2 regions of the Bacillus sp. SCT118 genome follow, and region 2 is predicted to be linked to the other one. Evidence: a T-box and tRNA genes for the amino acid it is inferred to sense, from the RefSeq annotation. Region 2 holds a T-box; the other holds one or more tRNA genes.

Region 1 (14,826 bases), 1.4 Mb from region 2:
TCTGATGTGAAAGCCCCCGGCTCAACCGGGGAGGGTCATTGGAAACTGGGGAACTTGAGTGCAGAAGAGGAGAGTGGAATTCCACGTGTAGCGGTGAAATGCGTAGAGATGTGGAGGAACACCAGTGGCGAAGGCGACTCTCTGGTCTGTAACTGACGCTGAGGAGCGAAAGCGTGGGGAGCGAACAGGATTAGATACCCTGGTAGTCCACGCCGTAAACGATGAGTGCTAAGTGTTAGGGGGTTTCCGCCCCTTAGTGCTGCAGCTAACGCATTAAGCACTCCGCCTGGGGAGTACGGTCGCAAGACTGAAACTCAAAGGAATTGACGGGGGCCCGCACAAGCGGTGGAGCATGTGGTTTAATTCGAAGCAACGCGAAGAACCTTACCAGGTCTTGACATCCTCTGACAATCCTAGAGATAGGACGTCCCCTTCGGGGGCAGAGTGACAGGTGGTGCATGGTTGTCGTCAGCTCGTGTCGTGAGATGTTGGGTTAAGTCCCGCAACGAGCGCAACCCTTGATCTTAGTTGCCAGCATTCAGTTGGGCACTCTAAGGTGACTGCCGGTGACAAACCGGAGGAAGGTGGGGATGACGTCAAATCATCATGCCCCTTATGACCTGGGCTACACACGTGCTACAATGGACAGAACAAAGGGCAGCGAAACCGCGAGGTTAAGCCAATCCCACAAATCTGTTCTCAGTTCGGATCGCAGTCTGCAACTCGACTGCGTGAAGCTGGAATCGCTAGTAATCGCGGATCAGCATGCCGCGGTGAATACGTTCCCGGGCCTTGTACACACCGCCCGTCACACCACGAGAGTTTGTAACACCCGAAGTCGGTGAGGTAACCTTTTAGGAGCCAGCCGCCGAAGGTGGGACAGATGATTGGGGTGAAGTCGTAACAAGGTAGCCGTATCGGAAGGTGCGGCTGGATCACCTCCTTTCTAAGGATATTATACGGAATATAAGACCTTGGGTCTTATAAACAGAACGTTCCCTGTCTTGTTTAGTTTTGAAGGCTCATTCCTTCGAAACGTGTTCTTTGAAAACTAGATAACAGTAGACATCACATTCAATTAGTAATACAAGATATCACATAGTGATTCTTTTTAACGGTTAAGTTAGAAAGGGCGCACGGTGGATGCCTTGGCACTAGGAGCCGATGAAGGACGGGACGAACACCGATATGCTTCGGGGAGCTGTAAGCAAGCTTTGATCCGGAGATTTCCGAATGGGGAAACCCACCACTCGTAATGGAGTGGTATCCATATCTGAATTCATAGGATATGAGAAGGCAGACCCGGGGAACTGAAACATCTAAGTACCCGGAGGAAGAGAAAGCAAATGCGATTCCCTGAGTAGCGGCGAGCGAAACGGGATCAGCCCAAACCAAGAGGCTTGCCTCTTGGGGTTGTAGGACACTCTGTACGGAGTTACAAAAGAACGAGGTAGATGAAGAGGTCTGGAAAGGCCCGCCATAGGAGGTAACAGCCCTGTAGTCAAAACTTCGTTCTCTCCTGAGTGGATCCTGAGTACGGCGGAACACGTGAAATTCCGTCGGAATCCGGGAGGACCATCTCCCAAGGCTAAATACTCCCTAGTGACCGATAGTGAACCAGTACCGTGAGGGAAAGGTGAAAAGCACCCCGGAAGGGGAGTGAAAGAGATCCTGAAACCGTGTGCCTACAAGTAGTCAGAGCCCGTTAACGGGTGATGGCGTGCCTTTTGTAGAATGAACCGGCGAGTTACGATCCCGTGCAAGGTTAAGCAGAAGATGCGGAGCCGCAGCGAAAGCGAGTCTGAATAGGGCGCATGAGTACGTGGTCGTAGACCCGAAACCAGGTGATCTACCCATGTCCAGGGTGAAGTTCAGGTAACACTGAATGGAGGCCCGAACCCACGCACGTTGAAAAGTGCGGGGATGAGGTGTGGGTAGGGGTGAAATGCCAATCGAACCTGGAGATAGCTGGTTCTCTCCGAAATAGCTTTAGGGCTAGCCTCAAGGTAAGAGTCTTGGAGGTAGAGCACTGATTGGACTAGGGGCCCCTACCGGGTTACCGAATTCAGTCAAACTCCGAATGCCAATGACTTATCCTTGGGAGTCAGACTGCGAGTGATAAGATCCGTAGTCGAAAGGGAAACAGCCCAGACCGCCAGCTAAGGTCCCAAAGTATACGTTAAGTGGAAAAGGATGTGGAGTTGCTTAGACAACCAGGATGTTGGCTTAGAAGCAGCCACCATTTAAAGAGTGCGTAATAGCTCACTGGTCGAGTGACTCTGCGCCGAAAATGTACCGGGGCTAAACGTATCACCGAAGCTGCGGACTGTTCTTCGAACAGTGGTAGGAGAGCGTTCTAAGGGCTGTGAAGCCAGACCGGAAGGACTGGTGGAGCGCTTAGAAGTGAGAATGCCGGTATGAGTAGCGAAAGAGGGGTGAGAATCCCCTCCACCGAATGCCTAAGGTTTCCTGAGGAAGGCTCGTCCGCTCAGGGTTAGTCGGGACCTAAGCCGAGGCCGAAAGGCGTAGGCGATGGACAACAGGTTGATATTCCTGTACCACCTCCTCACCATTTGAGCAATGGGGGGACGCAGGAGGATAGGGTAAGCGCGGTATTGGATATCCGCGTCCAAGCAGTTAGGCTGGGAAATAGGCAAATCCGTTTCCCATAAGGCTGAGCTGTGATGGCGAGCGAAATATAGTAGCGAAGTTCCTGATTCCACACTGCCAAGAAAAGCCTCTAGCGAGGTGAGAGGTGCCCGTACCGCAAACCGACACAGGTAGGCGAGGAGAGAATCCTAAGGTGATCGAGAGAACTCTCGTTAAGGAACTCGGCAAAATGACCCCGTAACTTCGGGAGAAGGGGTGCTCTGTTAGGGTGCAAGCCCGAGAGAGCCGCAGTGAATAGGCCCAGGCGACTGTTTAGCAAAAACACAGGTCTCTGCGAAGCCGTAAGGCGAAGTATAGGGGCTGACGCCTGCCCGGTGCTGGAAGGTTAAGAGGAGCGCTTAGCGTAAGCGAAGGTGCGAATTGAAGCCCCAGTAAACGGCGGCCGTAACTATAACGGTCCTAAGGTAGCGAAATTCCTTGTCGGGTAAGTTCCGACCCGCACGAAAGGCGCAACGATCTGGGCACTGTCTCAACGAGAGACTCGGTGAAATTATAGTACCTGTGAAGATGCAGGTTACCCGCGACAGGACGGAAAGACCCCGTGGAGCTTTACTGCAGCCTGATATTGAATGTTGGTACAGCTTGTACAGGATAGGTAGGAGCCTTGGAAACCGGAGCGCCAGCTTCGGTGGAGGCATCGGTGGGATACTACCCTGGCTGTATTGACCTTCTAACCCGCCGCCCTTATCGGGCGGGGAGACAGTGTCAGGTGGGCAGTTTGACTGGGGCGGTCGCCTCCTAAAAGGTAACGGAGGCGCCCAAAGGTTCCCTCAGAATGGTTGGAAATCATTCGCAGAGTGTAAAGGCACAAGGGAGCTTGACTGCGAGACCTACAAGTCGAGCAGGGACGAAAGTCGGGCTTAGTGATCCGGTGGTTCCGCATGGAAGGGCCATCGCTCAACGGATAAAAGCTACCCCGGGGATAACAGGCTTATCTCCCCCAAGAGTCCACATCGACGGGGAGGTTTGGCACCTCGATGTCGGCTCATCGCATCCTGGGGCTGTAGTCGGTCCCAAGGGTTGGGCTGTTCGCCCATTAAAGCGGTACGCGAGCTGGGTTCAGAACGTCGTGAGACAGTTCGGTCCCTATCCGTCGTGGGCGCAGGAAATTTGAGAGGAGCTGTCCTTAGTACGAGAGGACCGGGATGGACGCACCGCTGGTGTACCAGTTGTTCTGCCAAGGGCATCGCTGGGTAGCTATGTGCGGACGGGATAAGTGCTGAAAGCATCTAAGCATGAAGCCCCCCTCAAGATGAGATTTCCCATTCCGCAAGGAAGTAAGATCCCTGAAAGATGATCAGGTTGATAGGTCTGAGGTGGAAGTGTGGCGACACATGGAGCTGACAGATACTAATCGATCGAGGACTTAACCACATTTTGAATGATGTCACACCTGTTATCTAGTTTTGAGAGAACACTCTCAATTTGTTTGGTGGCGATAGCGAAGAGGTCACACCCGTTCCCATGCCGAACACGGAAGTTAAGCTCTTCAGCGTCGATGGTAGTCGGGGGTTTCCCCCTGTGAGAGTAGGACGCCGCCAAGCAATTGCACGTTAGTGCAATTATGGAGGATTAGCTCAGCTGGGAGAGCATCTGCCTTACAAGCAGAGGGTCGGCGGTTCGAGCCCGTCATCCTCCACCATTTTTCATTATACATATCGGTTTTACATATATGCCGGTGTAGCTCAATTGGTAGAGCAACTGACTTGTAATCAGTAGGTTGGGGGTTCAAGTCCTCTTGCCGGCACCACTTTTATATGATATAATATTCAAGTCTCTTGTAAGAAGAGCCATTAGCTCAGTTGGTAGAGCATCTGACTTTTAATCAGAGGGTCGAAGGTTCGAGTCCTTCATGGCTCACCATTTACATGTTGCGGATGTGGCGGAATTGGCAGACGCGCTAGAATCAGGCTCTAGTGTCTTTACAGACGTGGGGGTTCAAGTCCCTTCATCCGCACCATTTCTGCGGAAGTAGTTCAGTGGTAGAACACCACCTTGCCAAGGTGGGGGTCGCGGGTTCGAATCCCGTCTTCCGCTCCAACTATACCATCCACGCCGGGGTGGTGGAATTGGCAGACACACAGGACTTAAAATCCTGCGGTAGGTGACTACCGTGCCGGTTCAAGTCCGGCCCTCGGCATTAAGTTTTGCGCCCGTAGCTCAATTGGATAGAGCGTTTGACTACGGATCAAAAGGTTAGGGGTTCGACTCCTCTCGGGCGCGCCATGATCTATATGAAATCGGGAAGTAGCTCAGCTTGGTAGAGCACATGGTTTGGGACCATGGGGTCGCAGGTTCGAATCCTGTCTTCCCGACCATTCTTGGGGCCTTAGCTCAGCTGGGAGAGCGCCTGCTTTGCACGCAGGAGGTCAGCGGTTCGATCCCGCTAGGCTCCACTTGGTTTCAAAAAATATTTGGCGGTGTAGCTCAGCTGGCTAGAGCGTACGGTTCATACCCGTGAGGTCGGGGGTTCGATCCCCTCCGCCGCTACCAATGGACCTTTAGCTCAGTTGGTTAGAGCAGACGGCTCATAACCGTCCGGTCGTAGGTTCGAGTCCTACAAGGTCCACCACTATACGGAGGAATACCCAAGTCTGGCTGAAGGGATCGGTCTTGAAAACCGACAGGGGTGTCAAAGCCCGCGGGGGTTCGAATCCCTCTTCCTCCGCCATACATATTCCTAATCATCGCGGGGTGGAGCAGTTCGGTAGCTCGTCGGGCTCATAACCCGAAGGTCGCAGGTTCAAATCCTGCCCCCGCAACCAAATTTTAAAATGGTCCGGTAGTTCAGTTGGTTAGAATGCCTGCCTGTCACGCAGGAGGTCGCGGGTTCGAGTCCCGTCCGGACCGCCATTTAAATACTTAGGCTCGGTAGCTCAGTTGGTAGAGCAACGGACTGAAAATCCGTGTGTCGGCGGTTCGATTCCGTCCCGAGCCACCATTTATCATTATATTTTGGCGGTTGTGGCGAAGTGGTTAACGCACCAGATTGTGGCTCTGGCATTCGTGGGTTCGATTCCCATCAATCGCCCCAAATAAAAATTGCGGGTGTAGTTTAGTGGTAAAACCTCAGCCTTCCAAGCTGATGTCGTGGGTTCGATTCCCATCACCCGCTCCATTTCTATATCGTCATGGGCCTGTAGCTCAGCTGGTTAGAGCGCACGCCTGATAAGCGTGAGGTCGATGGTTCGAGTCCATTCAGGCCCACCATGACTTTTGTATTCCACAGTAGCTCAGTGGTAGAGCTATCGGCTGTTAACCGATCGGTCGCAGGTTCGAATCCTGCCTGTGGAGCCAAATGGAGAAGTACTCAAGTGGCTGAAGAGGCGCCCCTGCTAAGGGTGTAGGTCGTGTAAGCGGCGCGAGGGTTCAAATCCCTCCTTCTCCGCCATATGATTACAGATATAATAATTATCGGCCCGTTGGTCAAGCGGTTAAGACACCGCCCTTTCACGGCGGTAACACGGGTTCGAATCCCGTACGGGTCATCCAGAAGCCTTGCATATCCTGCAAGGTTTTTTTGTTTTATAAATCATGATATGTCTTAGATTTTGTTCTTTATTTTAAAAACAGACTACAAAAATCTCCATATATTTCGTTTTTCTTCAGAAAATGAAGTTAATTGTCTATAAGTATAAGCGCTTTCAGGAAAGGGCTTTTTTTTATTTCTTCGAATAAATACTATAAATGAAAACTATGATGTCAGAAAGGATGATTACATGGCCGCTGCCAGCCCGACAGCACATGATGTTTATCTTTTTCACGAAGGCAGTCTGTTTAAAAGCTATCAGCTGTTTGGCTCGCATTACCGCGAGCTGAATGGCAAAAGCGGATATGAATTCTGTGTGTGGGCGCCTCATGCGTTGGAAGTACGAGTGGCTGGAGATTTTAACAGCTGGTCTGGAGAAGAGCATGTGATGCACAGAGTGAATGATAATGGCATTTGGACGTTATTTATTCCAGGTATAGGAGAAAAGGAACGATATAAATATGAAATCGTGACGAATAACGGTGAGATCAGGCTGAAGGCAGATCCATACGCTATTTATTCAGAAGTCAGACCAAACACAGCGTCACTTACTTACGATTTGGAAGGGTACAGCTGGCAAGATCAAAAATGGCAAAAAAAACAGAAGGCTAAGACGCTGTATGAAAAACCTGTTTTCATTTATGAACTGCATCTTGGATCTTGGAAGAAGCATTCTGATGGCAGGCATTATTCCTATAAAGAATTAAGTCAGACGCTTATCCCTTATATCAAGGAGCATGGGTTTACCCATATTGAACTGCTTCCGGTGTATGAGCATCCATATGATCGTTCATGGGGGTACCAAGGAACGGGGTATTACAGCCCGACAAGCAGGTTTGGCACGCCGCATGATCTGATGAAGTTTGTTGATGAATGTCATCAACAAAATATCGGAGTCATTTTGGATTGGGTCCCCGGACATTTTTGTAAAGATGCACATGGACTCTATATGTTTGATGGAGAACCGCTTTATGAATACAAAGAAGAACGTGATCGGGAGAACTGGTTATGGGGCACGGCAAACTTTGACCTGGGAAAACCGGAAGTTCATAGTTTTTTAATTTCGAATGCGTTGTACTGGGCGGAATTCTATCATATAGATGGATTTAGGGTTGATGCAGTGGCTAATATCTTGTATTGGCCAAATCAGGATGAACGCCACACGAATCCATATGCTGTTGATTTTTTAAAAAAACTCAATCAAACCATGAGAGAGGCATATCCCCATGTGATGATGATTGCGGAAGATTCTACAGAATGGCCTCAAGTGACAGGTGCCGTTGAGGAAGGGGGGCTTGGTTTTCATTATAAATGGAATATGGGATGGATGAATGACGTACTGAAATACATGGAGACGCCGCCCGAAGAAAGGCGGCATTGTCATCAGCTTATCTCTTTTTCATTACTATATGCGTTTAGTGAGCATTTTGTATTGCCGTTTTCTCATGATGAAGTCGTATACGGAAAAAAATCACTTCTTAATAAAATGCCTGGCGACTACTGGCAGAAATTTGCCCAGTATCGGCTTTTGCTGGGCTATATGACAGTGCATCCCGGAAAGAAATTGATCTTTATGGGATCAGAGTTTGCCCAATTTGATGAATGGAAAGATACAGAACAGCTTGATTGGTTTTTGGACTCCTTCCCCATGCATCAGAAAGCCAGCGTTTTTACGCAAGATCTTCTCCGCTTTTACCAAAAAAGCAAAATCCTTTATGAGCATGACCATCGTGCACAATCGTTTGAATGGATTGATGTCCATAATGACGAACAATCAATCTTTTCTTTTATTCGTTATGGCAAAAAGCACGGTGAGGCGCTTGTCATCATTTGTAATTTTACACCCGTGGTCTATCATCAATATGATGTTGGAGTTCCTTTTTTTACTCAATACATTGAAGTGCTTAACAGTGACAGTGAAACATATGGAGGCTCAGGACAAATCAACAAAAAGCCGTTATCGGCTAAAAAGGGAGCACTTCATCATAAACCGTGTTATATCACGATGACCATCCCCCCTTACGGCATCTCGATTTTACGGGCGGTTAAAAAAAGAGGAGAGATAAAAAGATGAAAAAACAATGTGTAGCCATGCTCCTTGCCGGCGGGAAGGGCAGCCGTCTCAGCGGATTAACAAAAAATATGGCCAAACCGGCTGTATCTTTCGGGGGAAAATACAGGATTATTGATTTTACCCTAAGCAACTGTTCTAATTCAGGCATAGACACAGTCGGGATTTTAACGCAATATCAGCCGCTTGAGCTGAATTCCTATATTGGGATCGGCAGTGCATGGGACCTGGATAGATATAATGGCGGCGTGACGGTTTTACCCCCTTATGCCGAGTCATCAGAAGTCAAATGGTATAAAGGGACGGCAAGCGCCATTTATGAAAATCTCAATTATTTGAATCAGTATGATCCTGAGTATGTACTGATTTTGTCAGGAGACCACATATACAAAATGGACTACGGCAAAATGCTTGATTATCACATTGAAAAGAAAGCAGATGTGACCATCTCTGTCATCGAAGTGGGCTGGGAGGAAGCAAGCCGGTTCGGCATCATGAAGGCCAATCCAGATGGGACGATCACACATTTTGATGAAAAGCCCAAATTCCCTAAGAGCAATCTTGCCTCAATGGGGATTTATATATTCAATTGGCCGCTTTTGAAACAGTATCTTGAGATGGACGATCAAAACCCTTATTCTAGCCACGACTTCGGCAAAGACATTATTCCTCTGCTTTTGGAGGAGAAAAAGAAGCTTTCCGCTTATCCGTTCAAGGGATATTGGAAGGATGTCGGAACGGTGCAGAGCTTGTGGGAAGCCAATATGGATTTGTTAAAAGAGGACTCGGAGCTGAAGCTGTTTGAACGCAAATGGAAAATTTACTCCGTCAATCCAAATCAGCCTCCGCAATTTATTTCATCTGATGCGCAGGTTCAAGATTCGCTTGTGAACGAAGGTTGTGTTGTATATGGAAATGTGTCTCACTCCGTTCTTTTTCAAGGTGTGACTGTCGGTAAGCATACGACTGTTACATCATCCGTCATAATGCCGGATGTGACGATTGGGGAGCATGTAGTCATTGAAAATGCCATCGTTCCTAATGGGATGGTGCTGCCGGATGGCGCAGTGATTCGCTCCGAAAAAGACATTGAAGAGGTGCTGCTCGTTTCAGAGGAATTTGTAGAAAAAGAATTGATTTAATTACTGAAGAGGGGGCAGAGTCAGTGTTCAATAATCAAATGTTAGGTGTTATAGATGAAACCACATATAAGCATTCTCTTCAGGATTTAACAGCACAGCGGTCGCTCGGGGCGATCCCTTTTGCCGGCAGGTACCGTCTGATTGATTTTATGCTTTCCAACATGGTGAATGCGGATATTAGGAGTGTTGCAATTTTTCCGAAGTATCGTTACCGTTCGCTCATGGATCACCTTGGAGCGGGTAAGGAATGGGATTTGCACCGGAAAAAGGACGGCCTCTTTTTTTTCCCGTCTCCCCATCTTCATCACGAATACGATGAATTCGGGTCCTTTCGCCAGTTTTCGGACCATCTAGATTACTTCCACAGAAGCACGCAGCAATATGCTGTTATCTCCAACAGCCATACCGTATGCAACATTCAATTTCAATATGTGCTGAAACGCCATCAGGAGGTTGGCTGCGACGTCACCGAGGTATTTCAGGACGGCCAGTCGCTGCAAATCTATATCATGTCAACAACGCTTTTAAAGGATCTGATCTACGGACATAGCGAAAAAGGCTATAAAACCATTCAGGAGGCTGTTGAAAAGGAATCTTCCGCCCTGACCATTTGCCCATATGAATATTCAGGTTATGCCGCTGTCATTGATTCGGTGGAAAAATATTATACCCACAGTATGGAGCTCATTCAGCCTCGTTTTTGGCAGCAGGTGTTTTTGCCGCAGCAGCCGATCTATACAAAAGTGAAGGATGAGCCGCCTACGAAATACGGAAAGCACAGCACTGTCAAAAATTCTTTGGTGGCAAACGGCTGTGTGCTTGAAGGAGAGGTTGAAAACTGCATTTTGTTCAGGGCGGTCCATGTCGGAAAGGGTACGAAGCTGAAAAACTGTATTATTATGCAAAAAACGCAGATTGGCGAGGATTGTCTTCTTGAGCAGGTCATTTCGGATAAGGACGTTAAAATCGGCAAGGCGACGGAAGCTGCAGGAACAGCTGAGCAGCCGCTTGTATTAAGAAAAGGTTTGGTGCAAGGAGAGCTGATGAATTCTTGAAGATATTATTTGCTGTGTCAGAATGCACCCCATTTGTTAAATCAGGAGGTCTTGCCGATGTAGCAGGTGCTCTGCCAAAGGCACTTGCACGATTAGGCAATGAAGTAGCTGTGATGCTGCCGAAGTACAGACAAATACCTGAACCGTGGAAAAAGCGTATGAAAAAAAAGGCTGAGTGTACGGTAGCTGTCGGCTGGCGTCAGCAATATTGCGGAATTGAACATATGGCCAAAGATGATGTGAATTATTACTTCATCGACAATGAGTACTATTTCAACAGGGATTCGTTGTACGGGCATTATGATGACGGTGAGCGGTTTGCCTTTTTTTCAAGAGCTGTGCTGGAGGCTGCCAAAGTTGTGAATGTTCCAGCCGATATTGTTCATACTCACGATTGGCATACAGCGATGGTCAATTATTTGCTGAAAGAGGAGTACAGAAAACATCCTTTTTATGAACGGATGAAAAGCGTGCTTACGATCCACAACCTGCAGTTTCAAGGCATATTCCCTCCTGATGTCACACATGACTTGCTGGGTCTTGAGATGGATCATTTTCATTATGAAAGGTTAGAATGCAACGGATTTGTTAATTTTATGAAGGCGGGCATCATTGCGGCTGATCATGTGACAACTGTGAGCCCCACTTACAGAAATGAAATATTGACTCCGTATTATGGTGAGCAGTTGGAACAGGTTTTGCAATATAGGGAAAATGATGTAACCGGCATATTAAATGGCATTGATGATACGTTCTATCAGCCGAAAAGCGATCCTTATATAGAGGCGCAATACGATTCAGGGGATCTTGCATGCAAGTTGGAAAACAAAACGAAGCTTCAGCGGCGGATGGGGCTTCCAGAGAAAAACGATATTCCGCTGATCAGTATGGTGACAAGGCTCACTAAACAAAAGGGGCTTGATCTTGTCCGCAGAATTATGCACGAACTTCTTGAGGAGCAAGACATACAGCTGGTTGTGCTGGGCACAGGAGAACGTGAATTTGAAGATTATTTCCGGTATGCAGAATTTGCTTTTCATGAGAAGTGCCGGGCTTATATCGGGTTTGATGAGCCGCTAGCTCATCAAATTTATGCGGGCTCTGATATGTTTTTGATGCCGTCGAAATTTGAGCCGTGCGGTTTGGGGCAGCTCATTGCTCTTCAATATGGCGCCATTCCGATTGTCAGGGAAACGGGCGGTCTTTACGACACTGTTCGTGCCTATCAGGAGGAAGAGGGAACGGGCAATGGCTTTACGTTTTCCGCCTTTAATGCGCATGATCTGAAATTTACGATTGAACGAGCGCTGTCGTTTTATCGCCAACAGGATGTATGGAAGAGCATCGTGAAGACCGCAATGAATGCAGATTACAGCTGGAGGAAGTCGGCTAAAGAGTATCAGCGTATTTTCGAGCAGGTGACAAGGAGTGGACGGGATGTTCTCGAGTAAAGAACGCTTTGCAGACTTATTTTTAAAGCGTCTGGAAATGACGTGCGGAAAAAGCTTTAAAGATTCTGCCAAGCTGGATCAATATAAAACGTTGGGCAATATGGTCAGAGAGTATATCAGCGCTGATTGGATCGAAACGAATGAAAAAAGCAGATCAAATTCCGGGAAGCAGACATATTATTTATCAATCGAATTTCTGCTCGGTCAGCTCCTTGAGCAAAACTTAATGAATCTTGGTGTTCGTGATGTTGTAGAAGCTGGTTTAAAGGAAATCGGCATCAATTTAGAGGAAATCCTTCAGATAGAGAACGATGCAGGTCTCGGCAACGGCGGGCTTGGCCGCTTGGCCGCTTGCTTTTTAGATTCTCTTGCTTCGTTGAACCTGCCTGGGCATGGGATGGGCATACGCTATAAGCATGGTTTGTTTGAGCAAAAAATTGTAGACGGGCATCAGGTGGAGCTGCCTGAGCAATGGCTGAAAAACGGGAACGTATGGGAAGTAAGGAATGCGGATCAAGCAGTAGACGTGCCGTTTTGGGGCGAAGTCCATATGACAGAAAAAAGCGGGCGCCTGCATTTTCGCCACGAACAAGCCACAATCGTTACCGCTGTTCCTTATGATATCCCGATCATCGGCTATGAAACGGGCACTGTCAATACGTTAAGGCTTTGGAACGCCGAGCCCTATGCGCATTATCACGGCGGTAATATTTTGTCTTATAAGCGGGAAACAGAAGCGGTTTCTGAATTCTTATATCCCGACGACACCCATGATGAGGGGAAAATTTTACGGTTGAAGCAGCAGTATTTTTTAGTATGCGCAAGCTTAAAAAGCATTGTGAACAATTACCGTAAAACACATAAATCCTTATCCGGCCTGCATAAAAAAGTGAGCATTCATATTAATGACACTCACCCTGCGCTTGCGGTGCCCGAGCTGATGCGGATTTTGCTCGATGAAGAGAACATGAGCTGGGAAGAAGCTTGGCATATCACTGTACATACGATTTCTTATACAAATCATACAACATTGTCAGAAGCGCTCGAGAAATGGCCGATTCATTTGTTTAAGCCGCTGCTCCCGCGAATGTACATGATTATTGAAGAGATCAATGAGAGGTTTTGCCGTGCAGTTTGGGAAAAGTATCCGGGAGACTGGAAAAGGATAGAGGACATGGCGATTACAGCGCATGGTGTTGTCAAAATGGCTCATCTGGCCATAGTAGGCAGCTACAGTGTAAATGGCGTTGCAAAAATTCATTCCGATATATTAAAGGAAAGGGAGATGCGCGACTTTCACTTGCTGTTCCCGAATCGTTTTAACAATAAGACGAATGGAATTGCCCACAGGCGCTGGCTGTTAAAAGCGAATCCAGGCTTGTCTGCCATCATTACAGAGGCGATCGGCGATGAATGGGTCAAACAGCCGGAATCACTGATCCGTTTAGAACCGTACGCCTCTGATCCTACATTTATTGAACAGTTTCAAAACAACAAAAGCAAGAAAAAACAAGAGCTTGCCGATTTGATTTTTTGCACGGCCGGGGTGGTTGTGAACCCTGACAGCATATTTGATGTACAGGTGAAACGGCTCCATGCATATAAACGGCAGCTGCTGAATGTTCTTCACATTATGTATTTGTATAACCGCCTCAAGGAGGACGCTGGGTTTTCAATCTACCCGCAAACCTTTATTTTCGGGGCAAAGGCTTCACCAAGCTATTATTATGCCAAGAAAATCATTAAGCTGATCCATTCTGTCGCAGAAAAAGTCAATTATGATCCAGCGGTCAAACAGCTGATCAAAGTTGTTTTTTTGGAAAATTATAGAGTTTCTATGGCTGAGCGAATTTTTCCGGCATCAGACGTAAGTGAGCAAATTTCAACCGCAAGCAAGGAAGCGTCTGGTACAGGGAATATGAAGTTTATGATGAACGGGGCTTTGACGATCGGCACGCATGACGGCGCAAATATCGAGATCCTTGAGCGGGTGGGCCCTGACTGTATTTACACGTTCGGCTTAAAGGCGGATGAGGTTCTATCGTATCAGGAAAACGGCGGCTATAGATCGAGGGAATATTATCAGCATGACAGGAGAATCAGGCAGGTAGCGGATCAGCTGATCAATGGTTTTTTCGAAGGAGAAGCAGATGAATTCGAATCGATCTTTGACTCGCTGCTTCCGCATAATGATGAGTATTTTGTGCTGAAGGATTTCAGCTCATATGCAGATGCGCAGGAGCGAATTCAAGCTGATTATCGAGAGCGAAGGAAATGGTCTGAGCGTTCGATTGTAAACATTGCTCATTCTGGATATTTCTCCAGCGACCGCACGATCCGGGAATATGCGAAGGACATTTGGGGCATCAAGCCGATGATGTGAAAAAGCCGCTGTATAAGCGGCTTTTTTTGTTCACAGATTCATTGAATTGATTGTAAAGGATAAGAACGTCGCAAATGCACTCCATAAAAAATAAGGCAAAAGAAGATAGCTTGCGGCTCTGCTGTATTTTTTGGCAATGATCAGTAATACGATTGCTGTGATGGCGACAAGCAGGCAGTCAAGCGATGCAGCCAGCAGATTTTTTTGCGTAAACTGGAAATAGCTGAATGCTTGATTGAGCACGTAATTTATCAAAAGTGTAAACCAAAAGCTTTTCGCACCTTTAAATGAAAACGCAGCATATACAATGGCTGCTGAAAGGGAGATCAGGGCAAACAGGATGGCCCAAATGATGCCGATCGCAGTTCCGCTTGGTGTCCAGTCCGGTTTTTTCAATGAATTGTACCATTCTTGGTCCACAGGAAACAGGTAGCCTGCGGCTGAAAACAGCGCATATGTAATCACAAAAACGGCTAAAGCGCCGACAATCTTTTTCATATTTGCAACCTCCGCATGTATTTATTT
Region 2 (14,826 bases):
GTTAAAAATCGTGAATATATTGCCGATATGTTTAATACTGATTTGCAGTCTTGGGTATTCGCTGATCAGACACATGATAATCGCGTTCAGAAAGTGACGCAGAGGGATAGGGGAAAAGGCGCCCGTGAGTATCACACGGCTCTAAAAGCAACGGACGGGCTCTATACAAATGAAAAAAATGTATTTTTAGCATTATGCTTTGCTGATTGTGTGCCTCTTTTCTTTTATGATCCGGTTAAGTCGCTTGTCGGAGTCGCCCATGCCGGGTGGAAAGGCACCGTCAAACAGATTGGCAGAGAAATGGTGAAGCAATGGACTGAGAAGGAAGGTTCAAATCCCTCAGATATTTACGCTGTTATTGGCCCGTCTATCAGCGGTGCATGCTATACGGTAGACGACCGCGTCATGGATGCTGTCCGCGCATTGCCGGTTTCAGCAGACCTTGCCGTTAATCAGACGGCAAAGGCACAATATCAGCTTGATCTGAAAGAGCTGAACCGTCTTATACTGATGGACAGCGGTTTGGCAAGTGAACAAATTTCTGTCAGCGGTTTATGCACGGAAAGCGAGCCGTCTCTTTTCTATTCTCACCGCCGCGATCAGGGGAAAACTGGACGGATGATGTCCTTTATCGGAATGAAGGAGGCATAAAAGATCTTGCGTGTTGTTGATAATTTACGACATATAAACGAACGAATAAACGAAGCATGTAACAGATCGGGCCGCAGCTCCGATGAAGTTACGGTTATTGCAGTCACTAAATATGTATCACCTGAAAGAGCACAGGAGGCAGTAGATGCTGGCATCACCTGCCTCGGAGAGAATCGGGATGCGGAACTGCTCCGCAAACAGGAATTGATGAAAGGGAATCCGGAATGGCATTTTATCGGCAGTTTGCAATCAAGAAAAGCAAAATCTGTCGTCAATGCGGTTTCCTATATCCATTCCCTAGACCGGCTCTCATTAGCGAAAGAAATTGAAAAACGGGCTGAAGGTACTGTACGATGCTTTGTGCAGGTCAATACCTCTCTTGAGCCTTCTAAACACGGCATGAAAAAAGAAGAAGTCATTCCATTCATACAGGAGCTTTCCGGTTTCGAACATATCCTTGTTGCCGGGCTGATGACAATGGCTCCGCTGACTGATGATCAAGATCAGATCAGAAGCTGTTTCAGGTCGCTGAGAGAACTCCGTGACCAGGTTCAGAAGCTGAACCAGCCGAACGCTCCGTGTACTGAACTGTCGATGGGCATGTCAAATGATTTTGAAATTGCAATTGAAGAAGGAGCTACTTATATTAGAATCGGCTCATCGTTAGTCGGAAATGAAACAGGGGGTGTACAGCAATGAGTATGAAAAATAAACTGAAAAACTTTTTCTCAATGGAAGATGAAGAATACGAATATGAATATATTGAGACAGAGCGGGAATCTCATGAGGAGCATGAGCAAAAAGAAAAGCCGCCTTACAACGGGAATAAACCAGCGGGCAAACAGAATGTAGTGAGCTTGCAAAGTGTTCAGAAATCCTCTAAAGTGGTGTTGAGTGAGCCGCGCGTTTATGCGGAGGCGCAGGAAATAGCCGACCATTTGAAGAACCGGCGGGCAGTTGTCGTCAATCTTCAGCGGATACAGCATGACCAGGCGAAGCGGATTGTTGACTTTTTAAGCGGAACCGTTTATGCCATTGGCGGCGATATTCAAAGAATCGGCTCAGATATTTTCCTCTGCACGCCTGACAACGTAGATGTATCAGGCACAATTTCTGAGCTCATATCTGAAGACGAACATCAGAGGTGGTAAAGCGAGATGATCCTTTATCAAGTTTTTTCGGTTTTAAGCTTATTAATCACAATATACTCATTTGCCCTGATCATATATATTTTTATGTCATGGGTGCCGAGTACGAGGGAAACAGCAGTCGGGCGTTTTTTGGCTTCGATTTGTGAACCATATCTCGAACCATTCAGAAAAATCATTCCTCCGATTGCAATGCTGGATATTTCACCAATCGTAGCAATACTTGTGCTTCGGTTTGCGACAACCGGCTTGTGGGGACTTTATCGCATGATTGCGTTTTAATGTGACAGTTTGATAGGGGCTTGGCAGCAGCCAAGCCTCTTTACATAGAAGGGAAAGACGATGAGCGATATATATCAGCACTTCAGAAAAGACGAGCGGGCCTTTATTGACCAGGCGCTCGAATGGAAAAGAATTGTCCAGGAGCAGTACCGGATGAAGCTGACCGACTTTTTAGACCCCCGAGAGCAGGTCATCCTCTCTGCTGTTACGGGACAGGCTGATGTCGGGCTTGCTTTTTCCGGCGGCTATGACAGAGCGGAGCGAAAACGGGCGATTCTGTATCCAGAGTACATTACTCCGGAAGAATCGGATTTTGAACTGCAGGCGTTTAACGTCCGTTATGCTGACAAGTTTGTCTCAGTAGATCATCGTTCTCTGCTTGGTGCATTAATGGGCATAGGATTAAAGCGGCAAAAATTCGGTGACATCGTGTTTTCTGAGACAGCAGTGCAATTGATTGTCTCAGCCGATACCGCTGATTTTGTGGCTGCACAGCTGACCCAAGCAGGCAAAGCGGCGGTCAGCCTAGAGAAAATCGACTTGTCAGACCTTAACATTCCAGCAGTGGATGTCGAAATAAGAGATGACACGGTTTCTTCTTTAAGGCTTGACGCCGTCTGCGCCTCTATGAGCAGGCAATCCCGCCAGAAATCACAGACGCTTGTGAAAAACGGCCTTGTGAAAGTGAACTGGAAGGTGGTTGAAGATCCTTCATACATAGTCGCGGAAGGGGACATGCTGTCAATCAGAGGTTTTGGCCGGTGCAGCTTAACAAAAATCGAAGGGAAAACCAAAAAAGACAAATGGAGAGTTACGTTTGAACGACAAAAATAGTCGGTTTTTCAGTTTTTTTCTCCATCTGTGCGAAATTTGTTTTATAATGTGAACTAGATAACCGTACTGAAATGTAAAAATGGAGGTGGCATCATGCCATTAACGCCAAATGATATTCACAACAAGACGTTTACAAAAAGTTTTCGCGGATATGATGAAGATGAAGTAAATGAATTCCTAGCCCAAGTCAGAAAAGATTACGAAATTGTTCTCCGCAAGAAAACTGAGCTTGAAGCGAAAGTCAATGAGCTTGATGAAAGAATCGGACACTTTGCCAATATTGAGGAAACATTGAATAAATCCATTTTAGTTGCTCAAGAAGCGGCTGAAGACGTAAAACGCAATTCTCAAAAAGAGGCAAAGCTGATCGTTCGGGAAGCGGAGAAAAACGCTGATCGCATTATCAACGAATCGTTATCAAAATCAAGAAAAATTGCAATGGAAATTGAAGAGCTGAAAAAACAGTCTAAAGTGTTCAGAACACGTTTCCAAATGCTGATTGAAGCGCAGCTTGATCTTCTGAAAAATGACGATTGGGATCATCTCCTTGAGTATGAAGTCGACGCTGTATTTGAGGAAAAGGAATAAATTCTCTGATTATCTTGACATTTTCTTAGCATGTCGAATATAATACGTTCATAAATTCAGATGAAAAAACGGTTGAAAGGGACAGTCATGTTTCCTTCAGGCCTTCATAGCGACCCGGAGATGGTGAGAGTCTGGGATGGCCGGAATCATGTAGATCAGCCCTTTAGTTTCCTTGCTGAACTCACAGTAGGTTAGGACGTTCATCACGTTACGATGCTCAAGAGGAAAAAGTGTATGCTTGCTTTTTCTAAAAGGGTGGTACCGCGAGATAAGCTTTCTCGTCCCTTATGGGATGAGAGGGCTTTTTTTATTTTCTGAAAAAATGCAGTGGAGGAATGAAAATGGATTTTAAAGACACGCTCTTAATGCCGAAAACAGATTTCCCGATGCGTGGAAATTTGCCAAACCGTGAGCCTGACATTCAAAAAAAATGGGAGGAAGAAGATATCTACCGTCTTGTTCAGGAACGGACGAAAGACCGCCCGAAATTTGTTTTACACGACGGACCTCCGTATGCAAACGGCGACATCCATATGGGCCATGCGCTTAACAAGATTTTGAAAGACTTCATTGTCCGCTATAAATCAATGAGCGGCTACAACGCACCGTATGTGCCGGGCTGGGATACACACGGATTGCCAATTGAAACAGCTCTGACAAAAAACAAAAAGGTCAACCGCAAAGAAATGTCAGTAGCGGAATTCCGCAAACTATGCGAAGAGTACGCTTGGAAGCAAATCGAGGGACAGCGTGAGCAATTCAAACGTCTTGGTGTCCGCGGTGACTGGGAAAACCCATATGTGACATTAAAACCGGAATACGAAGCGCAGCAAATCCGCGTATTTGGTGAAATGGCAAAACGAGGCTACATTTACAAAGGCCTTAAACCGGTTAACTGGTCACCTTCAAGTGAGTCTGCTCTGGCTGAAGCCGAGATCGAATATCAAGACAAACGTTCAGCATCTATTTACGTCGCTTTTGGTGTAAAAGACGGAAAAGGCGTTCTTGAAAACGGTGAGCGCATCATCATTTGGACAACAACGCCTTGGACAATTCCGGCGAACCTCGGAATCTCAGTGCACCCTGATCTTGAGTACAGCGTGATTGCAGTAGGTGAAGACCGCTTTGTCGTAGCAAGTGCCTTAGTCGAAAATGTTGCATCGGCATGCGGATTTGATCAGTATGAAGTGACAAGAACGGTCAAAGGGAAAGACCTTGAGAACATTATCGCTGAACACCCGCTATATGGCAGAGACTCTCTCGTTATGCTTGGTGAACACGTAACAACTGATGCCGGAACAGGCTGTGTTCATACAGCTCCAGGACATGGGGAAGATGACTTTATCATCGGCCAAAAATACGGTTTAGATGTGCTTTGCCCGGTCGATGAAAAAGGTGTAATGACAAGCGAAGCTCCTGGCTTTGAAGGCATGTTTTATGATGATGCAAACAAAGCGATCACACAGCAGCTTGATGAAAAAGGCGCACTTGTGAAGCTTGAATTCATTACTCACTCTTATCCGCATGATTGGAGAACAAAAAAACCAACCATTTTCAGAGCGACAGCGCAATGGTTTGCGTCTATTAAAGATTTCAGATCAGACCTGCTGGATGCCATTAAAGAAACCAAATGGGTTCCTGAATGGGGCGAGCAGCGTTTGCACAACATGGTTCGGGACCGCGGAGACTGGTGTATTTCCAGACAGCGTGCGTGGGGTGTGCCGATTCCGGTATTTTACGCTGAAAACGGAGAACCGATTATTACAGATGAAACCATTGAACATGTTTCTGAATTGTTCAGACAGCACGGATCAAACATTTGGTTTGAAAAAGAAGCAAAGGATCTTCTTCCGGAAGGCTTTACGCATCCTGGCAGCCCGAACGGCACATTTACAAAAGAACAGGATATCATGGATGTTTGGTTTGATTCAGGCTCTTCACATCAAGCAGTGCTTGAAGAACGTGAAGACCTCGTTCGCCCGGCTGATTTATACCTAGAGGGATCTGACCAATATCGCGGCTGGTTTAACTCTTCTCTTTCTACAGCAGTAGCCGTAACAGGGAAAGCGCCGTATAAAGGTGTGCTCAGCCATGGGTTCGCACTGGATGGAGAAGGACGCAAGATGAGTAAATCAATCGGTAACGTTGTTGTTCCGGCTAAAGTCATGAAACAGCTTGGTGCCGACATCTTAAGATTATGGGTATCTTCAGTGGATTATCAGGCGGACGTTCGCGTGTCTGACGCCATTCTAAAGCAGGTTGCGGAAGTATATCGTAAAATCCGCAACACGTTCCGTTTCCTACACGGCAACCTTTTCGATTTTGATCCAAAAACAAATGCGGTGGCTGTCGAAGATCTTCGTGAAGTCGATCAGTATATGCTGATTAAGCTGAACAAGCTGATTGATAAAGTGAAAAAAGCGTATGATGAGTACGAATTTGCGGTTGTGTATCATAGCATTCATAATTTCTGCACAATCGAATTGAGCTCATTCTACCTTGATTTTGCAAAAGATATTGTCTACATCGAGCATGCGGATCATCCGGATAGACGCAGCATGCAGACAGTATTCTACGAAACGCTTCTTGCATTAGTGAAGCTTTCAGCGCCTATCCTTCCACATACGGCAGACGAATTGTGGTCTCATTTAACATTTGTTGAAGAGCAGAGCGTTCAGCTGACCGATATGCCGGAAACAATCGCGGTTCCAAACAGTGAAGCGACTGAAGAAAAATTTGACCGCTTTATGGCTCTTCGTGATGACGTGCTAAAAGCATTAGAAACTGCGCGAAATGAAAAAATTATCGGTAAATCTTTGGAAGCAAACCTGAAATTGTATCCAAACAAAGAAAACAAAGAGCTCTTGGCTTCCATAAAAGAAAACCTTTCTCAGCTGTTTATTGTGTCTGAACTGACAATCAGCGAAGAAAATGATGCGCCGAACGATGCGCAAAGCTTTGCGACGGGTAAAATCGCTGTCGAGAAAGCGGAAGGCGAAATGTGTGAGAGATCACGTGTGATTTCAAAAGATGTAGGTGCAAATCCGAAATATCCTACACTTTCATTACGCAACGCTGAAATCGTTGAAAAATACTATCAAAAATAATGAAAAGGGCCCGGCGTAAAAGCCGGGCTTTTTTTGTGCCAAGAGTGACATCCTTTAGAACGGCAGGAAAAATCTTATGGGCTTTAGATCATCATTCATAGGCAACAATAAAGGTACTACGTTAAGAGCAGGAGTTGTGAAGAATGAATGATCAACTGACCGCAATTTATACGGAACTTCTTCTGATGAAAGAAGAATTACAGTCTAGATTATTTGAGTATTCTTGCTTTCAGGTTTCTACAAGCCCGCAAGCAGCAATCAATCATAAACAAAAAGCAACTCTGATCTATCACATTAAAGAAGAGCTTCAAGACGTTCTCCTTGCATTGTCAAAAATCGAAAGCGGCACATTCGGATACTGTGAAGAAACCGGGGCCCCCATTCCTCTTGCAAAGCTGGCGGTGCTGCCGACGGCCCGAACAGCAAACGATTTTCTTTATTCTGTCCAATTTGAGAAAAAAACGCTTCCAATATGGAAATCAACGGATATCGAATATGGTCAGGCACTGTATGAATAACAGTGTCTGGCCGGTTAATATGCCTGATATTTCTTTACTCCAGTGCTTTTTATTGATAAAATGCATAATGGATTAAAGTAACCGTAAACTGGAGGAACGTTTGTGCTGTATTATATGATTGCACTACTTATTATTGCAGCCGATCAATTGACAAAATGGCTAGTTGTTAAGAACATGGAACTTGGCCAAAGCATTCCGATCATTGATCAGGTATTCTATATCACCTCCCATCGCAATACGGGTGCTGCATGGGGGATATTAGCGGGTCAGATGTGGTTTTTCTACCTCATAACAACCGCTGTTATTATTGGTATTGTTTATTACATACAGCGTTATACAAAAGGACAAAGGCTTCTTGGCGTTGCCCTCGGACTTATGCTTGGCGGTGCCATCGGCAACTTTATCGATCGGGCTGTCAGACAGGAAGTTGTGGATTTTATCCATGTTATTATTGTCAATTACAATTACCCGATATTTAACATCGCGGACTCTTCACTATGTGTCGGCGTAATGCTTTTATTTATACAAATGCTGTTGGACAGCGGGAAAAAGAAAAAGGAGCAATAGCATGAATCAAATTGATATAACCGCTTCAGAAGAACAAAAAAGTGAGCGGATTGATAAATTTTTGGCATCGACTGAGAATGATTGGTCAAGAACCCAGGTTCAGCAATGGGTAAAAGACGGACAGGTTGTCGTGAACGGAAGCGCGGTGAAAGCGAATTATAAAATTCAGCCGGGTGATCAGGTGACCGTCACTGTACCCGAACCGGAAGCGCTCGACGTCCTGGCAGAGCCTATGGATCTGGATATTTATTATGAGGACCAGGATGTGCTGGTCGTCAACAAACCTCGCGGAATGGTTGTTCACCCAGCACCCGGGCATCTTACGGGCACACTTGTAAACGGCCTTATGGCTCATTGCACGGACCTTTCCGGTATAAATGGCGTGATGCGTCCGGGCATTGTTCACAGAATCGATAAGGACACGTCCGGGTTATTAATGGTGGCGAAAAATGATATGGCACACGAGTCACTCGTAAACCAATTGGTCAACAAAACGGTCACCCGAAAATATACGGCCGTTGTCCACGGGCTTATTTCTCACGATGACGGAACAATTGATGCGCCGATCGGACGAGATAAGAAAGACCGTCAAAGCATGACTGTGACACGTGATGGCAAAAGCGCTGTCACTCATTTTCATGTGCTTGAGCGTTTTCAGGATTTTACGTTAGTGGAATGCCAGCTTGAAACAGGGAGAACCCATCAAATTCGTGTTCATATGAAATATATCGGATTCCCATTAGCAGGCGATCCGAAATACGGCCCAAGAAAAACAATCGACTTTAATGGCCAAGCGCTTCACGCGGGAGTTTTAGGTTTTGACCATCCGCGAACAGGAGAATATGTCGAATTTGAAGCGCCGCTTCCTGAGGATATGGCAGAATTAATCGAAAACCTCAGAAAAAACGGTTGACAGCGTGTTTCTTTTCTGAAATAATAAACGAAGCTGAATAGATTCTTTAAAACAGTCCAGAGAGGCTGAGAAGGATAACGGATAGACGGGATGCGTGTATATGCGCGCACCTTGTCCTAAAACCCCTCTATGCTCTGGCAGGAGGGTTTTTTTCTTCTATATGAACTGTGAGGTGTCACACATTGAATCAAAAAGCTGTCATTCTCGACGAACAGGCAATCAGACGGGCGCTGACCAGGATTGCTCACGAAATGATCGAACGCAATAAAGGAATGAATAACTGCATTCTTGTCGGCATTAAGACCAGAGGGATTTACCTGGCAAAACGCCTTGCGGAACGCATTGAACAGATTGAGGGAAATCCTGTTACAGTCGGTGAAATTGATATTACTCTTTACAGAGACGATCTTTCTAAAAAAACGAGCAACGATGAACCGCTTGTAAAAGGTGCAGATATTCCGGTAGATATTACAGATCAAAAAGTCATTCTCGTTGATGATGTTCTGTATACCGGAAGAACAGTCAGAGCAGGAATGGATGCGCTTGTTGATGTAGGCAGACCTTCCTCCATTCAGCTTGCAGTGCTTGTGGACAGAGGACACCGGGAGCTGCCGATCCGAGCGGATTATATCGGGAAAAACATCCCGACATCAAAGTCAGAAAAGGTTATGGTTCAGCTTGATGAGGTAGACCAAAACGATCTCGTCGCCATTTATGAAAACGAATAATAGATCACCTTTTTAAGGGCAATCCAGTGAGGTTGCAAAGAGGTGCACAACAAAGGCCCAAAAAGGATTCGGCAGGTCTTTGTATGCCTCTTTGCGTAAAAAAGCAAAGAGGTTTTTTTATTCAGTCATTGAGTCATCCTAAAATGAAAGTCAACAATCAGGGGGAAATCATCATGAGTAAGAAAAAAGTAAATTTAGGGGTCAGGGATGTCCCGACACCTTTCTCTTGGGTTTCATTCAGCCTTCAGCATTTGTTTGCCATGTTTGGCTCAACCATTTTGGTTCCGAAGCTCGTCGGAATGAGTCCTGCTGTGGCGTTGGTGACAAGCGGCATCGGAACACTGGCGTACCTTCTTATTACGAAAGGGCAAATTCCGGCGTATCTCGGTTCGTCCTTCGCCTTTATTTCTCCGATCATTCTGGTAAAAGCGACCGGCGGGCCGGGAGCGGCAATGGTTGGAGCGTTTCTTGCAGGGCTGGTGTACGGGCTGATTGCCTTATTGATTAGGCAGCTTGGAACAGGATGGCTGATGAAGATTCTCCCGCCTGTAGTCGTAGGGCCTGTTATTATCGTCATCGGGCTGGGACTGGCAAGCACTGCGGTAAACATGGCGATGTATGCTGATCCGAACGCGAGTGAGTTGGTCTACAGCTTAAAGCACTTTAGTGTCGCAGGAGTTACGCTGGCAATCACGATCATTTGTGCGATTTTCTTACGAGGATTTTTAAGCCTGATTCCGGTTCTGATCGGAATCATCGGCGGATACCTGTTCGCCCTTACTCAAGGGATTGTTAACTTCCAGCCGGTGCTTGACGCGAAATGGTTCGCAGTGCCTGAATTTATTATTCCGTTCAAAGATTATTCACCGTCAGTTACACTCGGCATCGCAGCCGCAATGGTTCCTGTCGCATTTGTCACAATGTCAGAGCATATCGGCCACCAAATGGTGCTGAGCAAGGTTGTCGGACAAGATTTCATTAAAAAGCCAGGTCTTCATCGCTCTATTATGGGTGACAGTGTGGCGACAATCCTCGCTTCCCTGATCGGCGGTCCGCCGACAACGACTTACGGAGAAAACATTGGCGTGCTGGCCATCACAAGAGTATTCAGCGTCTTTGTCATCGGAGGAGCGGCAGTGATTGCTTGTTGCTTCGGCTTTATCGGCAAAATTTCAGCGCTGATCAGTTCAGTGCCGTCAGCGGTCATGGGAGGCGTCTCCTTCCTGCTGTTCGGAATCATTGCTTCAAGCGGCCTGCGAATGCTGATTGACAACAAAATTGATTATGAAAACAACAGAAACCTCATTATTACATCAGTTATCCTTGTCATCGGTGTAGGAGGCGCTTTTATCCAAGTGTCTCAAGGCGGATTCCAAGTGTCAGGAATGGCGCTTGCCGCAATTGTCGGTGTCATCTTAAACCTGATTCTTCCGCAGGCGAAGGAAGAGCAGGCAGACACATCTGAACAACATCATATTTAAAACCTTTTAATGAAAGTCCAGAGAGGCTTGGAAGGGTTATGAAGAGAAGGAAGCTTCAATGCTGCCCTCTATTTAACCATACCCCGAGTCTATCTTAGACCGGGGTTTTTTTTCAGCCTTAAGTTGAAAAGAGAGGGGAAAGAACATGAAGCATTTAACGACGATGAGTGAACTTAGCACTGAGGAAATCAAAGATTTGCTTCAAACAGCACAAGAGCTCAAAAGCGGAAAAACAGACAATCAGCTTACAGGAAAGTTTGCCGCAAACCTGTTTTTCGAACCGAGCACGAGAACGCGGTTCAGCTTTGAGGTCGCAGAAAAAAAGCTGGGCATGAATGTGCTCAACCTTGATGGAACAAGCACAAGCGTGCAAAAAGGCGAAACCTTATATGACACGATCCGGACGCTCGAATCAATCGGTGTGGACGTCTGCGTCATCAGGCACAGTGAGGATGAGTATTATGAAGAGCTTGTCAGCCAGGTGAACATTCCGATTCTGAATGCGGGAGACGGGTGCGGCCAGCATCCAACACAATCACTGCTTGATTTAATGACGATTTATGAAGAGTTCAATACGTTCAAAGGGCTTACCGTCTCCATTCACGGCGACATCAAGCATAGCAGAGTGGCAAGGTCAAATGCGGAAGTGTTGACAAGATTGGGTGCCCGGGTCCTATTTTCCGGCCCTTCGGAATGGCAGGATGAAGAAAATACATTCGGCACGTATGTCTCAATGGATGAAGCAGTTGAGTCTTCCGATGTTGTCATGCTGCTGCGCATTCAAAATGAACGGCATCAGTCCGCTGTCAGCCAGGAAGGCTATTTAAACAAATACGGCTTGACCGTAGAACGGGCTGAGCGTATGAAGCGGCATGCGATCATCATGCATCCTGCTCCGGTAAACAGAGGAGTGGAGATTGATGACAGCTTAGTAGAAAGCGAAAAATCAAGAATCTTCAAGCAAATGCAAAATGGCGTATTTATCAGAATGGCAGTGATACAGCGTGCCTTACAAACCAATGTGAAAAGAGGAGAAGCAGCGTATGTCATATCTCATTAAAAACGGCTGGATACTAAACGAAAATGGTGAAAAAACACAAGCGGATATCCGAGTGACTGGAGAAACCATCACCGCAATCGGCAAGCTTGATGCAACGGATAATGAAACGGTAATTGATGCAAAAGGTTTGCTCGTTTCACCTGGGTTTGTTGATCTCCACGTGCATTTCAGAGAGCCGGGCGGAGAGAAAAAAGAAACTATTGAAACCGGGGCAAAAGCAGCGGCACGCGGCGGCTATACTACAGTAGCAGCAATGCCGAATACGCGGCCGGTTCCTGATACAAAGGAGCAGATGGAATGGGTGCAAAACAGAATTAAAGAAACATCATGCGTCAGAGTTCTTCCATATGCATCCATTACGATCAGACAAATCGGCGATGAAATGACAAACTTTGAAGCGTTAAAAGAAGCCGGGGCATTTGCTTTTACAGATGACGGCGTTGGTATACAGACAGCAGGAATGATGTATGAAGCGATGAAACGGGCAGCCGCAATTGACAAAGCGATTGTTGCACATTGCGAGGACAACTCCTTAATTTACGGAGGGAGCGTACATGAGGGGACATTCTCCAAAGCGAACGGGCTAAACGGCATTCCTTCTGTGTGTGAATCGGTTCATATTGCTCGCGATGTGCTGCTGGCTGAGGCGGCAAACTGCCATTATCATGTATGCCATATCAGCACGAAAGAATCTGTCAGAGTTGTACGCGATGCGAAAAAAGCGGGAATCAGAGTGACAGCAGAAGTATCGCCGCATCATTTGCTGCTTTGTGATGAGGACATCCCGGGGCTGGACACAAACTATAAAATGAATCCTCCGCTCCGCAGCCCAGAAGACAGAGCTGCTTTAATTGAAGGTCTTTTAGACGGAACAATTGATTTTATCGCAACAGACCATGCACCGCATACGGAAGAAGAGAAGAACACAGAAATAAAGCTGGCGCCATTCGGAATTGTCGGCTTAGAAACAGCATTCCCGCTTCTTTACACACACTTTGTCAAAAATGGCAAATGGTCGCTGAAGCAGTTGATTGACTACATGACAATCAAGCCATGCGAAGCGTTCGGTCTCCCATATGGAACATTACAAACGGGGCAAGCTGCGGACATTACGTTAATCGATTTAGAAAAAGAAGCAGTTATAGACAAAGAGACATTTTTATCAAAAGGAAAAAATACACCATTCAACGGCATCAGCTGCACCGGCTGGCCGGTCGCTACAATTGCGGCAGGGAAGCTTGCTTATGAAGAGGGGAGACTTGTCAAATGAAGAGACGATTAGTACTGGAAAACGGAGCGGTATTCGAGGGAGAAGCCTTTGGAAGCTTAGAACACAACATGGGAGAAGTCGTTTTTAATACTGGGATGACAGGCTATCAGGAAATTTTATCTGATCCTTCTTACTGCGGACAGATCGTAACATTAACATACCCGCTTATCGGAAATTACGGCATTAACCGTGATGATTTTGAATCCATTACCCCTTTTGTCAAAGGGCTGATCATCAAAGAATTATGTGAGCTGCCTTCCAACTGGCGTTCAGCATACACCTTAGACGAGTATTTAAAAATGAAAAATATTCCCGGACTCCAGGGGATTGATACAAGGAAGCTGACAAGAATGATCCGCACGGCAGGCGCGCTAAAAGGAACATTCGCTTCATCTGATGAAGATATCGAAGCAGTGCTGAAAAGACTGAACGAAACGGAATTGCCAAGAAATCAAGTATCCCAAGTATCAGCAAAAACAGCATATCCGAGCCCGGGAAGAGGCAAACGCATCGTCTTGGTTGACTTCGGCATGAAACACGGGATTCTAAGAGAGCTGAACAAACGGAAATGTGACGTCATCGTTGTGCCTTACAACATTACAGCGGAAGAGGTGCTTCAGCTGAAACCGGACGGTATCATGCTTTCTAACGGACCTGGAGACCCAAAGGATGTGCCTGAAGCGATTGAAATGATTAAAGGTGTTCTTGGAAAAGTGCCATTATTCGGAATATGTCTTGGCCACCAATTATTCGCGCTGGCGTGCGGGGCGAATACCGAAAAAATGAAATTCGGCCACAGGGGCTCAAACCACCCGGTAAAAGAGCTGGCTACAGGAAAAGTTGCCTTAACATCTCAAAACCATGGATATACAGTTTCGTCTATCAGTAAAACAGAACTGGAAGTGACGCATATCGCAATTAACGACGATACGATTGAAGGGCTGAAGCATAAAACATTGCCGGCATTTACGGTTCAATATCATCCCGAAGCCTCACCTGGTCCTGAGGATGCCAACCACCTATTTGACAGATTCATCGAAATGATCGAAACAACAGAGAAAGAAGGGGAAGCGGTATGCCAAAACGCGTAGACATTAACAAAATTTTAGTAATCGGATCTGGACCGATCATCATCGGCCAAGCAGCAGAATTCGACTATGCGGGAACACAAGCCTGTCTTGCTTTGAAAGAAGAAGGTTATGAAGTCATCCTTGTCAACTCAAACCCTGCCACGATCATGACAGATACAGAAATGGCTGACCGGGTTTATATCGAACCGCTCACACCTGAATTCCTGACAAGAATCATCAGAAAAGAGCGACCAGATGCCATTCTTCCTACACTCGGAGGCCAAACCGGTTTGAATCTTGCGGTTGAGCTTTCTGAAAGAGGTGTTCTGGCAGAATGCGGCGTCGAAGTGCTTGGCACAAAACTGTCTGCAATTCAGCAAGCTGAAGACCGTGACTTGTTCAGAACATTAATGAATGAACTGAATGAACCGGTGCCTGAAAGTGAGATTATCCACTCCCTTGAAGAAGCAGAAAAATTCGTCAGTCAAATTGGATTCCCTGTCATTGTCCGCCCGGCATATACATTAGGCGGAACAGGCGGAGGCATCTGCTCGAATGAGACAGAGTTAAAAGAAATCGTTGAGAACGGCTTGAAATTAAGCCCGGTAC

The links. The T-box of region 2 lies ahead of ileS (isoleucine--tRNA ligase). A T-box ahead of a tRNA ligase gene usually reads a tRNA of that ligase, here a tRNA-Ile.
Region 1: it encodes a tRNA-Ile, which carries the amino acid that the T-box ahead of ileS (isoleucine--tRNA ligase) is inferred to sense. The anticodon was not compared.

The regions. Positions count from the first base shown of each region.
Region 1 covers NZ_CP191225.1:1,076,181-1,091,006, forward strand. The annotation lists rRNA gene ACQVGT_RS05375 (16S ribosomal RNA) at 1-946, shown strand, start outside; rRNA gene ACQVGT_RS05380 (23S ribosomal RNA) at 1,117-4,044, shown strand; rRNA gene rrf (5S ribosomal RNA) at 4,099-4,214, shown strand; tRNA gene ACQVGT_RS05390 (tRNA-Val) at 4,237-4,312, shown strand; tRNA gene ACQVGT_RS05395 (tRNA-Thr) at 4,345-4,420, shown strand; tRNA gene ACQVGT_RS05400 (tRNA-Lys) at 4,458-4,533, shown strand; tRNA gene ACQVGT_RS05405 (tRNA-Leu) at 4,544-4,630, shown strand; tRNA gene ACQVGT_RS05410 (tRNA-Gly) at 4,636-4,710, shown strand; tRNA gene ACQVGT_RS05415 (tRNA-Leu) at 4,725-4,810, shown strand; tRNA gene ACQVGT_RS05420 (tRNA-Arg) at 4,820-4,896, shown strand; tRNA gene ACQVGT_RS05425 (tRNA-Pro) at 4,912-4,988, shown strand; tRNA gene ACQVGT_RS05430 (tRNA-Ala) at 4,994-5,066, shown strand; tRNA gene ACQVGT_RS05435 (tRNA-Met) at 5,087-5,163, shown strand; tRNA gene ACQVGT_RS05440 (tRNA-Ile) at 5,166-5,242, shown strand; tRNA gene ACQVGT_RS05445 (tRNA-Ser) at 5,249-5,341, shown strand; tRNA gene ACQVGT_RS05450 (tRNA-Met) at 5,359-5,435, shown strand; tRNA gene ACQVGT_RS05455 (tRNA-Asp) at 5,447-5,523, shown strand; tRNA gene ACQVGT_RS05460 (tRNA-Phe) at 5,536-5,611, shown strand; tRNA gene ACQVGT_RS05465 (tRNA-His) at 5,629-5,704, shown strand; tRNA gene ACQVGT_RS05470 (tRNA-Gly) at 5,715-5,788, shown strand; tRNA gene ACQVGT_RS05475 (tRNA-Ile) at 5,804-5,880, shown strand; tRNA gene ACQVGT_RS05480 (tRNA-Asn) at 5,893-5,967, shown strand; tRNA gene ACQVGT_RS05485 (tRNA-Ser) at 5,971-6,061, shown strand; tRNA gene ACQVGT_RS05490 (tRNA-Glu) at 6,087-6,158, shown strand; gene glgB (1,4-alpha-glucan branching enzyme) at 6,390-8,273, shown strand; gene ACQVGT_RS05500 (glucose-1-phosphate adenylyltransferase) at 8,270-9,412, shown strand; gene glgD (glucose-1-phosphate adenylyltransferase subunit GlgD) at 9,436-10,467, shown strand; gene glgA (glycogen synthase GlgA) at 10,464-11,918, shown strand; gene glgP (glycogen phosphorylase GlgP) at 11,905-14,301, shown strand; gene ACQVGT_RS05520 (TspO/MBR family protein) at 14,332-14,799, opposite strand.
Region 2 covers NZ_CP191225.1:2,445,494-2,460,319, reverse strand. The annotation lists gene pgeF (peptidoglycan editing factor PgeF) at 1-651, shown strand, start outside; gene ACQVGT_RS12460 (YggS family pyridoxal phosphate-dependent enzyme) at 658-1,350, shown strand; gene sepF (cell division protein SepF) at 1,347-1,802, shown strand; gene ACQVGT_RS12450 (YggT family protein) at 1,809-2,081, shown strand; gene ACQVGT_RS12445 (YlmH family RNA-binding protein) at 2,142-2,915, shown strand; gene divIVA (septum site-determining protein DivIVA) at 3,009-3,503, shown strand; T-box leader at 3,566-3,792, shown strand; gene ileS (isoleucine--tRNA ligase) at 3,845-6,610, shown strand; gene ylyA (sporulation-related RNA polymerase-binding protein YlyA) at 6,754-7,128, shown strand; gene lspA (signal peptidase II) at 7,231-7,695, shown strand; gene ACQVGT_RS12420 (RluA family pseudouridine synthase) at 7,697-8,608, shown strand; gene pyrR (bifunctional pyrimidine operon transcriptional regulator/uracil phosphoribosyltransferase) at 8,791-9,336, shown strand; gene pyrP (uracil permease PyrP) at 9,510-10,817, shown strand; gene ACQVGT_RS12405 (aspartate carbamoyltransferase catalytic subunit) at 10,963-11,877, shown strand; gene pyrC (dihydroorotase) at 11,861-13,147, shown strand; gene ACQVGT_RS12395 (carbamoyl phosphate synthase small subunit) at 13,144-14,238, shown strand; gene carB (carbamoyl-phosphate synthase (glutamine-hydrolyzing) large subunit) at 14,223-14,826, shown strand, end outside.